4 regions of the Rhizobium sp. BR 250 genome follow, and region 2 is predicted to be linked to each of the others. Evidence: predicted binding sites of a transcription regulator. Region 2 holds the regulator's gene; each other region holds the start of a gene.
The links. The regulator PhoB, encoded in region 2, activates phosphate uptake and scavenging genes when phosphate is short. The targets are predictions, from matches to a motif close to TGTCATNNANCTGTCAT.

Region 1 (3,407 bases), on a different contig from region 2:
TTCCTTCGCCGGCAAAGGCGAATGTGTGCCCTATCCGCGTTACGGTGAAAGCATCGAAGGCGTCATTGCCGATATCGAGGCGATGGCAGCGCGGATCGCCGGCGGCCTGACACGGCAGGAGTTGCAGCAGGTGATGAAACCGGGTGCCGCCCGCAATGCCGTCGATTGCGCGCTGTGGGACCTCGAAGCGAAGATGAGCGGCAAGAGTGCCGCCGAGCAGGTTCTCGGGCAGACGGCTGAACCACTCGTCACCGCCTATACGATTTCGCTTGCCGACCCCGACACCATGGCCGCGAAGACCGCCGAGAATGCCGCCCGCCCACTCCTGAAGATCAAGACCGGCACCGCCGATGACGAAGCCCGCCTGCGGGCCGTGCGCGCCGCAGCGCCCGAGGCGCGCATCATCATCGATGCGAACGAAGGTTGGAACGACGGGAATATCGAATATTACCTGGGACTGGCCGCCGAACTGAAGATATCGCTGATCGAACAGCCCCTGCCCGCCGGCAAGGACGCCATCCTCGCCCGCATCGACCATCCCGTGCTGATCTGCGCCGACGAAAGCGTGCATTCGACGAGAGACCTCGCCGGCCTGCGCGACCGTTATGACGCGATCAACATCAAGCTCGACAAGACCGGCGGCCTGACGGAAGCGCTTGTCATGAAGGCGGAAGCAGAACGGCTCGGCTTCACCATCATGGTCGGCTGCATGCTCGGCACCTCGCTCGGCATGGCACCTGCCGTGCTGGCCGCTCAAGGCGCGACCTTTGCCGATCTCGACGGGCCGCTGCTGCTGGCTGAGGACCGGCAGCCCGGCTTGGTCTATGAGGGCTCGTTGGTTTATCCGGCGCGGCCGGAATTGTGGGGGTAAACCCAGAATATCGGAGGGAAAGGGATGCAAACGTCGCGGCTGGTTTCTTCTCCCCGCCGGGGAGAAGGTGGCCCGAAGGATCGGATGAGGGAACTCGCTCTCCGGATATCTCCACCCTCGCCCCCTCATCCCACTGCCGCGGACTTCTCCCCCTCGGGGAAAAGAAACAAGCGGTGACAGCTCGCTCCATATGAGCTAGCTGCGGTTCGTCTATGAAGACGCTGATTTGTCCGGCCCGGCCGGAATTATGGGAGTGGTGGTAACGTTCGGGTTTCGCGTGCAAACACTGCGCCGACCGTCAAAGCGGTCCATGCAGCATCACATCAAGACGACCACCCACTTTGCCGCAGATTCAGCGTCATCCTCGGGCTTGTCCCGAGGATCTATCCACGTCGCGTAAAATCGATCGGTTGCCGATCCTCGGGACAAGCCCGAGGATGACGACAGAGAGTGGGGCCACGCCTGGCGATGAACCGCCCCCGTCAAGCAGCAATTCAAGCCGCGTGCTTGCCGATCAGACCCGGGATTTCCACCGGCTCCATTTCTCCCGAAACATGTTCGGAAGCACCGCTCGTCTGCATCCAGGTGATCAGCTCGAAGCTGCCATCGGCATTTTCGGCAATCGCCGTGCAGCTTTCCACCCAGTCGCCGGTATTGATGTAGCGAATGCCGTCCATGTCCTCCATCACCGCATGGTGAATATGGCCACAGATGACGCCGTCGACATTGTTGCGGCGCGCCTCGTCGGCCACCACGCGCTGGAATTCGCCGATGAAGTTGACCGCGTGCTTGACCTGCAGCTTGGCCCAGGCCGAAAACGACCAGTAAGGCAGGCCGATGCGGCGGCGCACGGCGGCGATGGCGATGTTGATGGCGATGGCCGCGTCATAGGCCCAGTCGCCAAGATAGGCGAGCAGGCGGGCATTGCGCACCACCACGTCGAACTCGTCGCCATGGATGATGAGGTATTTCTTGCCGTCGGCCGCCTCGTGGATCATGCGCTCGGCCACTTCGATGCCGCCGAAATGCATGCCGGGGAATTCCCGCAGGAATTCATCGTGATTGCCGGGAATATAGACGATGCGCGTGCCCTTGCGGGCCTTGCGCAGCAGCTTCTGCACCACGTCGTTGCAGCCCTGCGGCCAGTACCAGCTGCGGCGCAGGCGCCAGCCGTCGACGATGTCGCCCACGAGAATGATCGTCTCGGCCTCGTGATATTTCAGGAAGTCGAGCAGATAGTCCGTCTTGGCCGCCTTGGAGCCGAGATGAACATCCGAAATGAAAAGCGTTCTGAACTGTCTGGTTTCGATTTGACCGGCCACGGATTTCATCCCCCTGTTCGGTTGCGTCCCTGCGGCTTTCTTACCTCTCAGAACCAGACTCGTGTTGCAGCAACATGACAGACGCCGGTTTTTATAGGGAATATGACGAAAGCCTTCACGAAAACGCGAATAAGCCGTGGCCGCATTTGCATAAGATGCCCGTAAATAACGGCTGTACCGCAGGGAAGTTTGTTGTATTCAGAGGGCCGGAATTGAACCAGACATGACGGTGGAAGAATGACCTCTCACGATAAGAACAACACGCCCGCCAACACGGCAAAGGCCGACATCGAGGAACAGGCGCTCTTTTTCCACCGCTATCCGCGCCCCGGCAAGCTGGAAATCCAGGCCACCAAGCCACTCGGCAACCAGCGCGATCTCGCGCTCGCCTATTCGCCGGGTGTTGCCGCCCCCTGCCTCGCCATCCATGAAAACCCGGAAACCGCAGCGGAATATACCGCCCGCGCCAATCTCGTCGCCGTCATCTCCAACGGTACGGCGGTGCTCGGCCTCGGCAATATCGGCCCGCTTGCTTCCAAGCCCGTCATGGAAGGCAAGGCCGTCCTCTTCAAGAAATTCGCGGGCATCGACGTCTTCGATATCGAGATCGACGCCCCCGGCATCAATGACATGGTGTCGACCATTTCGGCGCTGGAGCCCACCTTCGGCGGTATCAACCTTGAGGATATCAAGGCGCCGGAATGTTTCGAGGTGGAACGCCAGCTGCGCGAGAAGATGAATATCCCCGTCTTCCACGACGACCAGCACGGCACCGCGATCATCGTTGCCGCCGCCGTCACCAATGCGCTGGAACTGGCGGGCAAGTCGCTCGCGAGCGTCAAGATCGTCGCCTCCGGCGCGGGTGCTGCTGCCCTTGCCTGCCTCAACCTGCTCGTCGCCATGGGCGCGAAAAAGGAAAACATCTGGGTCCATGACATTGAAGGCCTCGTTTATGACGGCCGCAACACGCTGATGGACGAGTGGAAGGAAGTCTACGCCCAGAAGACCGACAAGCGCGTGCTGGCTGAGTCCATCGACGGCGCCGATGTCTTCCTCGGCCTTTCGGCCGCCGGCGTGCTGAAGCCGGAACTGCTGGAGCGCATGGCGGAAAATCCGCTGATCCTCGCACTCGCCAACCCCAATCCCGAGATAATGCCGGAGGCGGCGCGTGCGGCCCGTCCGGATGCGATGATCTGCACCGGCCGTTCGGACTT
Region 2 (3,407 bases):
TGACGCTGCCGACGATCATCATCGCGACCCGTGCCGCATTGAAGGCCGTGCCGCCGTCGATCCGCGCCGCCGCACTCGGTCTCGGCGCTTCCAAGATGCAGACGATCTTCCACCATGTGCTGCCGCTCGCCATGCCTGGCATCCTGACCGGCACCATCATCGGCCTCGCCCACGCACTGGGCGAAACGGCGCCGCTGCTCCTGATCGGCATGGTGGCATTCGTCGCGAATTACCCGACAACGCCGATGGATCCGTCCACGGCCCTGCCGGTGCAGATTTACATGTGGGCGAACGAAGCCGAACGCGCCTTTGTCGAAAGGACATCCGGCGCTATCATCATCCTGCTTTTGTTCCTCATCGTCATGAATGTTGGCGCAATCCTGTTGCGTCGCCGCTTCGAGCGGCGCTGGTAGAGGGAGATTGAGCAATGAACATGTTGTCGGAAGCAGCAGTTGAAAAGGCGCTGGACAAGAAAATGAATGAAGTTTCATACAAGATGATTGGCAAGGACGTTTCGGTTTATTACGGCGAAAAGCGCGCGCTTTACGACGTGAACCTCAACGTTCGGGAAAATACGGTGACCGCGCTGATCGGCCCGTCCGGCTGCGGCAAGTCCACCTTCCTGCGTACCCTGAACCGTATGAACGATACGATCGACGGCTGCCGGGTCACCGGCAAGATCACGCTCGACACCGACGATATCTACGATCAGCAGATTGACGTCGTGGAATTGCGTGCCCGCGTCGGCATGGTGTTCCAGAAGCCGAACCCCTTCCCGAAGTCGATCTACGAAAACATTTCCTACGGTCCGCGCATCCACGGGCTTGCCCGCAACAAGGCGGATATGGACCAGATCGTCGAACAGAGCCTGCAGAAGGCGGGTCTCTGGAACGAGGTGAAGGATCGTCTGCACGAATCCGGCACGGGTCTTTCCGGTGGCCAGCAGCAGCGTCTGTGCATCGCACGCGCGGTTGCCGTCAGCCCGGAAGTGATCCTGATGGACGAACCCTGTTCAGCGCTTGACCCGATCGCGACTGCAAAGGTCGAGGAACTGATCCACGAACTGCGGACGAATTACACGATCGTCATCGTCACGCACTCCATGCAGCAGGCGGCACGTGTTTCCCAGCGCACGGCCATGTTCCACCTTGGTCATCTTGTCGAAGAAAACGAAACCGACAAGATGTTCACCAATCCGGACGACCAGCGCACGCAGGATTACATCATGGGCCGCTTCGGCTGATCCTGGCCAGCGCTTTCTCGAAACCGAACAAGACTGGTGCCTCTGCCGTGCCCGCTTCCGGGCACGCGCATGAAGGCCAAGCCGGAGGACTAGACCATGACACAGACAACGACCCATTCGCATATTCTGTCGGCCTATGACGACGAATTGAAATTCCTCACACGTCGCATCGCCGAAATGGGCGGTCTTGCGGAACAGATGTGCGCCGACGCCGTGCGTGCGCTCGTCAATTCCGATGCCGCACTTGCCCAGAAGGTCATTTCCGACGACGCGATCCTCGATCATTCCGAGCGCGAGATCGGCGACAAGGCCATCGTCACCATCGCCAGACGCCAGCCGATGGCGGCCGACCTTCGCGAGATCATCGGCACCCTGCGTATCGCAGCTGATCTGGAGCGCGTTGGCGATCTTGGCAAGAACACCGCCAAGCGCGTGATCGCGGTTGCCGGAACCGGCGTGCCGCGCAAGCTCGCCCGCGGCATCGAGCACCTGTCGGAACTAGCGCTGGTACAGCTCAAGGAAGTGCTTGACGTCTATTCCACCCGCTCCGCCGAGAAGGCCAATGCCATCCGCGAGCGCGACGAGGAAATCGACGCCATGTATACGTCGCTCTTCCGTGAGCTTCTGACCTACATGATGGAAGATCCGCGCAACATCACCACCTGCACGCATCTTCTCTTCTGCGCCAAGAACATCGAGCGTATCGGCGACCACGCCACCAATATCGCCGAGACGATCTATTACATGACCACCGGCAGCCAGCCGGAGGGCGAGCGTCCGAAGGACGACAGTTCCAACACGCTCGGTTCGGTGACCGAGTAACAGACAGGCGAAGGCTTGCGGAGTTAGCATATGGTGCCCAAGATTGCAGTTGTGGAAGACGAGGAGGCGTTGAGCGTCCTGCTTCGTTACAATCTCGAGGCTGAGGGATATGACGTCGACACGATACCCCGTGGCGACGAGGCGGAAATCCGGCTGCAGGAGCGTATTCCGGACCTTCTCATTCTGGATTGGATGTTGCCCGGTGTTTCCGGCATCGAGCTGTGCCGGCGTTTGAGAATGCGGCCGGAAACCGAACGCCTGCCCATCATCATGCTGACCGCGCGCGGCGAGGAAAGCGAGAGGGTTCGCGGCCTCGCCACCGGCGCTGACGATTATGTCGTCAAGCCGTTCTCGACGCCGGAACTCATGGCCCGCGTCAAGGCCATGCTGCGCCGGGCGCGTCCCGAGGTTCTGTCCTCGGTGCTGAAATGCGGTGATATCGAGCTGGATCGCGAGACCCATCGCGTTCACCGCAAAAGCCGCGAAGTGCGCCTCGGCCCGACGGAGTTCCGCCTGCTGGAGTTCCTGATGACCTCTCCGGGCCGGGTGTTTTCCCGTTCGCAGTTGCTGGATGGCGTCTGGGGCCACGATATCTATGTCGACGAGCGCACTGTCGACGTTCATGTCGGACGCCTGCGCAAGGCGCTCAATTTTTCGCATATGCAGGATGTCATCCGCACCGTGCGTGGTGCCGGATATTCGATGGAAGCCTGAGCCAGACCAAACGGCACAGTTTCGCCAAGGCCGATAGTGCAACCGAAAATTTAGAAGCCCGAAACCGGAAACGGTTTCGGGCTTTTTGACTATGGATCTTTTCAAAAGCGGGCATCGTACTCAGGGGGCTTTAAATGCGGTGTAAATCCGGATTGTCGGATCACACCGCTGCCATCCGGTTTCTAGACCGCCTGCAGTTGATGGCGAACGCCTCCCGGAGGATATGCGCGTCAAAAAATCAAAGGTTGCGGATCCTCGCGACACGCCCAAGGATGACGCCGGAGTGTCTGGTGCAATCCCTCATCGCAAGGACGACGTTACGCTTTGTTTGGGCACGCCACGTCGCGATATGGCTGAAACTCCGCAAGGACCAAAGTCGTGTACCCTGTCCAGAAATTCAAACCGGCCGACAGTGGAACATGCCCGGTTTTCAGGAAGGCGAGGTGCGGGATATCTGCCCTTGGGTTGATTCCGAGACCGCAAAGAACCTCTGACTTTATGTCATAAAAAAACGGGCCCGAAGGCCCGTAGTTTTTGAGTGTCAAATGCGTGCCGCAACACTCAAGCTTTGCGACGCTCGCTCACCGGCTGGTAGGCGAGCTTTGCATGGAACTTGCAATAGGGTGAA
Region 3 (3,407 bases), on a different contig from region 2:
CGACAATCCGACACAGAAGCGCCAAAACCGATTCTAGCGGCTTTGGCCCACTGATGGCGCAAAATCGGTGATCCCTCCCCCGGGAAACTCCTCGCCACAAAAAAGCCGGGCACAGCCCGGCTTTTCTATTTGCGATACAATCGAGCGATCAGTTGATCGCCTTCAGATTGACGGTGAAGAACAGCGTCTCGCCGGAAGAATCGTCAACGCCGTCATTGTCGGTCACGGCATAGGCGGTTCCTGCCTTGTCGAAGGTGAAGCCTTCCAGCTTGTCGACGACATAACCATTGGTCTGGGCCTTGAGGTCGGGCAGGAAATCATGCGCTTCCTGCTTGGCCACCAGCGGCAGCTCGCCGCCGATCTTGCCCGGCTTCAGGTCGGCGATAGCGACGCGGTAGAGCTTCTTGAGCTTGGCCTTGTCGCCGATCTGGTTGTCGCGTTCGACGATATAGACATATTCGCCCTGCGCAGTGATTTCAGACAGACCAACCCAGCCTGCTTCGGTCTTGTCGAGCGGGTAACGCACGGCGCCCCACTCCTTGGACTTCGGATTGTAGGAGACGAGCTTGACGAAGCCCTTCTCATCCGTGCCCCATTCGCGCTGCACGGCCATCCACAGCGTGGCGTCATCGCCCTTACCGATCATGGTCACGCCTTCGAAACCGAAACGGGTGTCGCCGGAAAGCAGTTCCTTCGGCAGTGCGATCTCAGCCTTGATCTCGCCCTTGGCATTGACGTTGTAAAGCGCGTGCGGAACGAGCTTGGCACTGTCGCCTTCCGACGCCAGCCAGAAGCCACCCTTGCCGTCGAGCGTGATACCTTCGATGTCGAGTTTCTGGGCAGCGATACCGTCACGCTTCACCCGCAATACGCTGGTGATGGTGGCGGGCTTCTTCGTGGCGTCGATGGTGTAGATCGACGGCTGGTTGCCATAGACCGAGTCGGAAACGGCATAGAGGATGCCGGGCTTTTCGGCGTCACCAACCAGGCCGGAGAGCGCACCCCAGCCGATCGGCGCGCCGTCGACGGTGGCGGAAACGAGCTGCGGATAGGCCGGCTGGCCTTCGGCGCGCTCATAGAGCATGACATGCGAGCGGACGCCGCCGTCTTCGATCAGATCCACCTCATTGGCGGTGGCGAGAAGGTTGCGCGACGGGATGGCAACCGCACCTTCCGGGGAAACGCCCGAAGGCAGGAGCTGCGTCAGCTGCGGCTCTGCGCCGGTATCCTTGTAGACGGCAACGACGGAGGCGCGCTCGGCAAGGACGAAGAAATACTTCTGGCCATCGAAGGTCGCGGCCTCAAGACCTTCCGGCTCGATACCCTTGGCCTTGGAACGCTTTTCCGGATAGTGGCCGATGGCGGCAACGGCGTGCTCGAGCGAAGCACCCGATTCGTAGACGAGCTTGCCCGTCTTGTCGAAGATGGTGAAGCCGCGCGAACCGCCCTGCCAGTCGCCCTCATTGGCGACGACGATGCGGTCATTATCCAGCCACTTCACCGCATCCGGCTCGCGCTTGCGGCCTTCCTGCTTGTCGGTGAACTTCAGCTGGCCGTCGGTCTTGGTGTCGATGCCTTCCAGATTGACGGTGCCGGCGGAGAAATGCGTCTTCACCGTGCCGGTTTTTCCGTCGAGAATGACGATGTGGTTGTTTTCCTGCAGCGTCAGCGCGATCTCGCCATTGGCGTTGATCGAGACGAATTCCGGCTCCGGATCTTCCGGGGAGATTTCGGCAAGGCCGGTCAGCTCGATCTTCTTCAGCGTTGCGCAATCGGCAACACCGTCCTTCAGGCCGACAGTGACCAGGTAACCGGCAGGCATCTGCGGCAATGCGCCTTCGTTCACTTCTTCATCGCGCTCATTTTCGATGGCGATGGCGGCAAAGGTCTTGTCCGGGGAAATGGCGACGGAATCGGGCTGACCGCCGAGATCGCAGCTCGTGTCGATCTTCTTGGTGGCGATATCGACCGTCACCAGCTTGCCGGAGGGCTTGGCGCGGTTTTCGGACGTGTTGACACCGGCCAGAACCTTTGCGCCGATGGCGGCAACGGAGGTAGGCTCGCCCTGCAGCAGCAATGCGCCGCCGGCCTTGGGAGCCTTTGCGTCCGTAATGTCGATGAAGCCGATGCCGCCGAGGGGGCTGTCCGAATAGATCAGCGTCTTGCCGTCTTCGCTGGCGGTGATGATTTCAGCCGAGGTGACGGATTTGGCGTCCTTGTCGGCGGGAAGGTTCTTCGCCACCGGGAAAGACGCGATGCGGTTGAAAACCGGCTCGGCAGCGGCCGGGAAGGCAGCGGATGCGAGCAGTGCCGCGGTCAAAGCCATTTGAGAAAATCGGAACGCCATTTTAATCCCCCTTGGGTCCAGAAATACCCCAAGGCTTCTGCGTCAAAGACATGACAGTGGCATGACATTTCATTGCAGGAATCAAAAAGCCCGGCCGTAAAGGCCGGGCTTTCGTGTTTCTGCGCACATTCCGCGTTTCGAAACGCCGTGTGTCCGGATGGAAAGCTACACAGGCGCAGGCGCCGAGACCTTCAATCCATACCATACCGGATGAAACCGGGCCGCCCGAAAGAGCTTTCGAAGGCCGCCCCTTTATGCCGGTTGATGGCATGAGCGCGTCACAACATGCTTCCTCGTGAACCTGAAAAGCCGCCCGCCCGCCGCCGGGCGTTGCGGCTTTCCGGAAAACTTACGAGTTAACGGCGTCCTTCAGGCCCTTGCCTGCGGAAAACTTCGGTACGTTGCGAGCCGGAATATCGACTTCAGCACCCGTGGAAGGGTTACGACCCTTGGAGGCTTCACGACGGCTGACGGAGAAGCTGCCGAAGCCAGCGAGACGGATGTCGCCACCGCTCTTCAGTTCGTTCTGTACGGTTTCGAATACGGCATCAACAGCGGAAGCAGCATCTGCCTTCGTGAGACCAGCCTTTTCGGCAACAGCAGAGACGAGCTCGTTCTTGTTCATGTTTCCACCCCTTTCAATGGTTTGAAACGACTAGGAATTAAGCCGGCGCAGAATACGTTTGCATCCGCGCACAGCAACTCAAAAGCGCTGGAATCGCCTGAAAAACAAGGGGTCTGCGATTTTTTTCACAAAAAAGGCCGACATTTCTGCCGGCCTTCCACATATTCGTGCCAATTTGGCATCAGTTGCGCGGAGCGGAGCACCGCGCGCGCCCTCTGACACCTAACGCATTGATTCTATGCATTGCCCGTCGCGAAAGGCGATTCCCGCCCTCGCGACGATGCCATCCATCAATGCGCGATCGTCTGGCTGCCGTCGTCGACGCCTTCGACCGTTGCGATCACCGGCGTCTCGATGCTGCCGTCCCACTCGATGGGCTCCGGCGTGCGGATGAGGGCGTGCCTGATGACCTCGCCCATGCGCGAAACCGGGATG
Region 4 (3,407 bases), on a different contig from region 2:
CGGTGAACACCGGTTCACCTCCATTGCTCTAACTCTTTGTTTTTGCGCATTTCCGGACGCAAAACCGAGCACAGTTTTGCTGGAAATGCTTTAACCGAAACATGCTTGCGGAAAAGAAGACATTTCATGCAGGACCATGCAGAGAGACTATATTACGCCCTGAAGAAAAGCTGGTCGGGTGAGACCAGCAGCCTTTGGTCGCGCGAAAACCCCGCCAAGGGACAAGGCAGCGTCACCGCCCTGGTGGTGCAGGATATTTTCGGCGGTGAACTCGCCAAAACCGCTGTCAGCGGCGCCGAGCATTTCTACAATATCGTCGAAGGCATTCGCTGGGACTTCACCTTCGCCCAGTTCGATATTCCGGTCGGTTATCAGGACAGGCTTGCCAGCCGCACGGAGGCCATGGCGACGATAACGCCGCTGCAATATGCCTATCTCAGCGCCTGCATCAGAAAGGCATTGGGGCACGGCTGAACCGTTTACGCGGGAATTTCGCACCTGCGGTTTACCCGGCGACTTCCGGCATGACGCGCAATTATTCCGCCCCGTTCCACAACCGCAATTTCTGCCTTTCCGCAAAGCGGTCACAATCAATGCGATAATCCTGGCTGGCGCAATGGACGCAGTGACAGGAGAGTCTTTGATGAGTGAGAGTTGTCCGGTACCGACACCGGCAGAGCGGCAGATCCAGGATATATTGGAACGCAAGGAAGCGGCGATGATGGCGAGCATTCACGCCGCCCTTGAGCGCGCCAGCAAAGAGGTCGCTGAAGCGTTCAAGACCGTCGATTCGGACATGCAGCCACCGCCCCATGACTATTTTGCCGCAGTCGCGCATCAGCAGCTCTTCCTGCTCCTATGCGGGGCCGACCCGAAGACCTTCGAGGGCGGAGACCCTGAAATCGCCGGTCACATCATTCGCAACGCTCGGAACATAACCGAGCACTATTGGGAGAAAAAAGAAACCCCGGTCGATGTCACCGTCAGGTGATGCGCCTCATGAAGAGAAGACGTCTGCGCGAGCAACCGGCGTGATCCGCACTTGAGAGAAAAGCCGGCGGCCACGACCGGACTGCTTTCACCATCCCGCGTCACAGACCCTTCATCATCCCCGGTTAAGCAGGCGCGAAATCCGGAGACTGGAATGGACTCGACCGCTCAGATCAAGCGCCCGAAAATCGCAGAGACCGTTATTCATGCGACAGCGAGCATAAGGGATTCAAGCATCGGTGAATGCTGCGAAATTCTGGCTGATACCTCGCTGCATAATGTCGAACTCGGGAGCTACTCCTATCTCGGTCCCCGCTGCATGGTAGGGGACGCGATAATCGGAAAGTTCTGCGCCATCGCCGCGGAAGTCAGGATCGGTGCGCCGAACCATCCGATGGACCGGCCATCCATGCATCGTTTCAGCTACTGCCCGGAATATTACTCCGCCGATGCGGTGCGCGACGACGCCTTTTTCGACCAGCGAAAGCAGGATCGCGCCATCATCGGCCATGATGTCTGGATCGGTCACGGGGTCATCGTCTTGCCGGGTGTAACGGTTGGAGACGGCGCGGTACTTGCCGCCGGTGCCGTGGTCACCAGAGATGTGCCGCCCTACACCATCGTCGGCGGTGTTCCTGCGAAAATCATTCGCGAGCGCTTTTCGCGATCCATCGCGGCGAAGCTTGCTTCCATCGCCTGGTGGGACTGGCCATTCGAGACGATCATGGCGCGGCTTGCCGACTTTCAGTCGAGCGATATCGAAGCCTTTTGCGAGCGCTGGTCGTAGCCAGCGCCGCAAGACGGGCATCGCCGCTCGTCACTCGAATACGAAGGCCAGTCGCTTGCCCGTCAGCTTCGCCAGCTGCTGCAAACGGCCATCCAGACGCTCGCCCGCGAAATCGCAATAATCATGCGGCACGACGAATTCCAGATCGAGATCCGGATTGTCGGATTTGCGGAATTTCAGATGGTCGACGACGCCCGGCATCGAGGCCGAAAAGAGGTAGACGACACGCAGCAGGCCGCCGAGCAGCTTGCCGAGTTCCTGCAGACGTTCGCCTGCCATTACCGCAAGCGGCTCCGTGGTGCCGTTATCGTTCAGGCCTTCGAAGCGATAATAATTGGCGAGCGCAATATAGGCGCGGCCGGGATGGGTGATCGCCACGAAGGACGAATGGGCGATGATGTTGAGCGCCTGCAAGCCGCGATAGTCCGGATGGGCGCGCCAGCTGATATCGGCCAGAAGGCAGGCCGCCTGCCGGTAACGGCTCTCCTCTTCGGTCTCATCAATGCCGAAGACCGGAAAGGTGCGACCGCTCCAGTCCGCCAGTTCGCGCGCATGTTCTGGCGAGCGGGCGCGCAGAATGGCAAGCTCATCCGCCGCGACCAGCAGCGGATCGGAATCCCGCTCCTCTTCCGTCAGCAGCGAATAAAGATAACCTTCGCGCACACCCTGCGCCGAAAAGGCGATCTTTGCCGGTTTCATCACCTTCAGGACTTCGCGCATGGCGATGGCGCCGAAGGGCAGCAGCGAACGGCGGTTCTTGGAGACCGCCTGCCAGGCCGGATCCTTGCTGTCCCGGGAGACGATGACCTCCTCCAGAAAATTCAGCATTTCCTCCAGCGGCAATTCATATCCCTGCATCATATGCAGCGAATAGCCGGTGATCTCCATATGCAGTTTGGCGATGTTTCGCCAGGTGCCGCCGACCGCATAAAAGGTGCGCCCCTCACCCGCCGCCAGAAGCTTCGCAAAGGATTTGACGTGTTTTCTGGCGATGGTGGCTGCCTTTTCCAGCGAGCCGTCCGATTGTTCCGACAGCCGCAGGCCGCCGAGCGGCAGGGTGATGCCCTCGCCGCAGCTCTTGCCCTTGATGTCGATGAGCTCGAGCGAACCGCCGCCGAGGTCGCCAGCGATGCCATCGGGATCATGGAAACCGCTGATCACGCCATAGGCCGAATAAAGTGCTTCCTTTTCGCCGGACAGCACCTCGATCTCGCAGCCGAGAATGGCTTCGGCTTCACGGATGAAATCCGGGCCGTTTTCCGCTTCACGCGCCGCAGCCGTCGCCAGCACATAAAGCTTCTGCGCCTGCGCCTGTTCGGAAAGCACATGGAAGCGCCTCAACGCCATCAGCGCCCGGCTGACACCTTCCTCATGCATGCGGCCCGTCAGCGCCAGTCCCTTGCCAAGGCCGCAAAGGACCTTTTCGTTGAACAGCACCGCGGGCGCGCGGGAAAGGCCTTCATATACAACGAGACGAACGGAGTTCGAACCAATATCTATGACGGAAACGGGGGCAAGGCCGGTCAGCCGCCCCTGTGCTTCTGATCGAGTCATTCAGCCTGTTTCTTGCGGGAGGAAATCAACCCGGCAATCAATTTGGGCGCACTGGATTTCAGGGCTTCACCACGTC

Region 1: the regulator PhoB is predicted to act here: its motif matches at 2,257-2,273, upstream of QD336_RS00875 (UDP-2,3-diacylglucosamine diphosphatase).
Region 3: the regulator PhoB is predicted to act here: its motif matches at 2,398-2,414, upstream of QD336_RS02775 (esterase-like activity of phytase family protein).
Region 4: the regulator PhoB is predicted to act here: its motif matches at 1,090-1,106, upstream of QD336_RS15680 (DapH/DapD/GlmU-related protein).

The regions. Positions count from the first base shown of each region.
Region 1 covers NZ_JARWKW010000001.1:172,960-176,366, reverse strand. Annotated here, with positions in the region: gene dgcA (N-acetyl-D-Glu racemase DgcA) at 1-871, shown strand, start outside; gene QD336_RS00875 (UDP-2,3-diacylglucosamine diphosphatase) at 1,366-2,202, opposite strand; gene QD336_RS00870 (NADP-dependent malic enzyme) at 2,431-3,407, shown strand, end outside.
Region 2 covers NZ_JARWKW010000003.1:49,433-52,839, reverse strand. Annotated here, with positions in the region: gene pstA (phosphate ABC transporter permease PstA) at 1-413, shown strand, start outside; gene pstB (phosphate ABC transporter ATP-binding protein PstB) at 428-1,243, shown strand; gene phoU (phosphate signaling complex protein PhoU) at 1,340-2,065, shown strand; gene phoB (phosphate regulon transcriptional regulator PhoB) at 2,096-2,779, shown strand; gene QD336_RS05475 (GcrA family cell cycle regulator) at 3,341-3,407, opposite strand, start outside.
Region 3 covers NZ_JARWKW010000001.1:557,516-560,922, forward strand. Annotated here, with positions in the region: gene QD336_RS02775 (esterase-like activity of phytase family protein) at 149-2,347, opposite strand; gene hupB (DNA-binding protein HupB) at 2,697-2,972, opposite strand; gene lon (endopeptidase La) at 3,263-3,407, opposite strand, start outside.
Region 4 covers NZ_JARWKW010000009.1:90,863-94,269, forward strand. Annotated here, with positions in the region: gene QD336_RS15670 (YunG family protein) at 127-474, shown strand; gene QD336_RS15675 (hypothetical protein) at 644-991, shown strand; gene QD336_RS15680 (DapH/DapD/GlmU-related protein) at 1,145-1,777, shown strand; gene ppx (exopolyphosphatase) at 1,808-3,331, opposite strand; gene QD336_RS15690 (RNA degradosome polyphosphate kinase) at 3,328-3,407, opposite strand, start outside.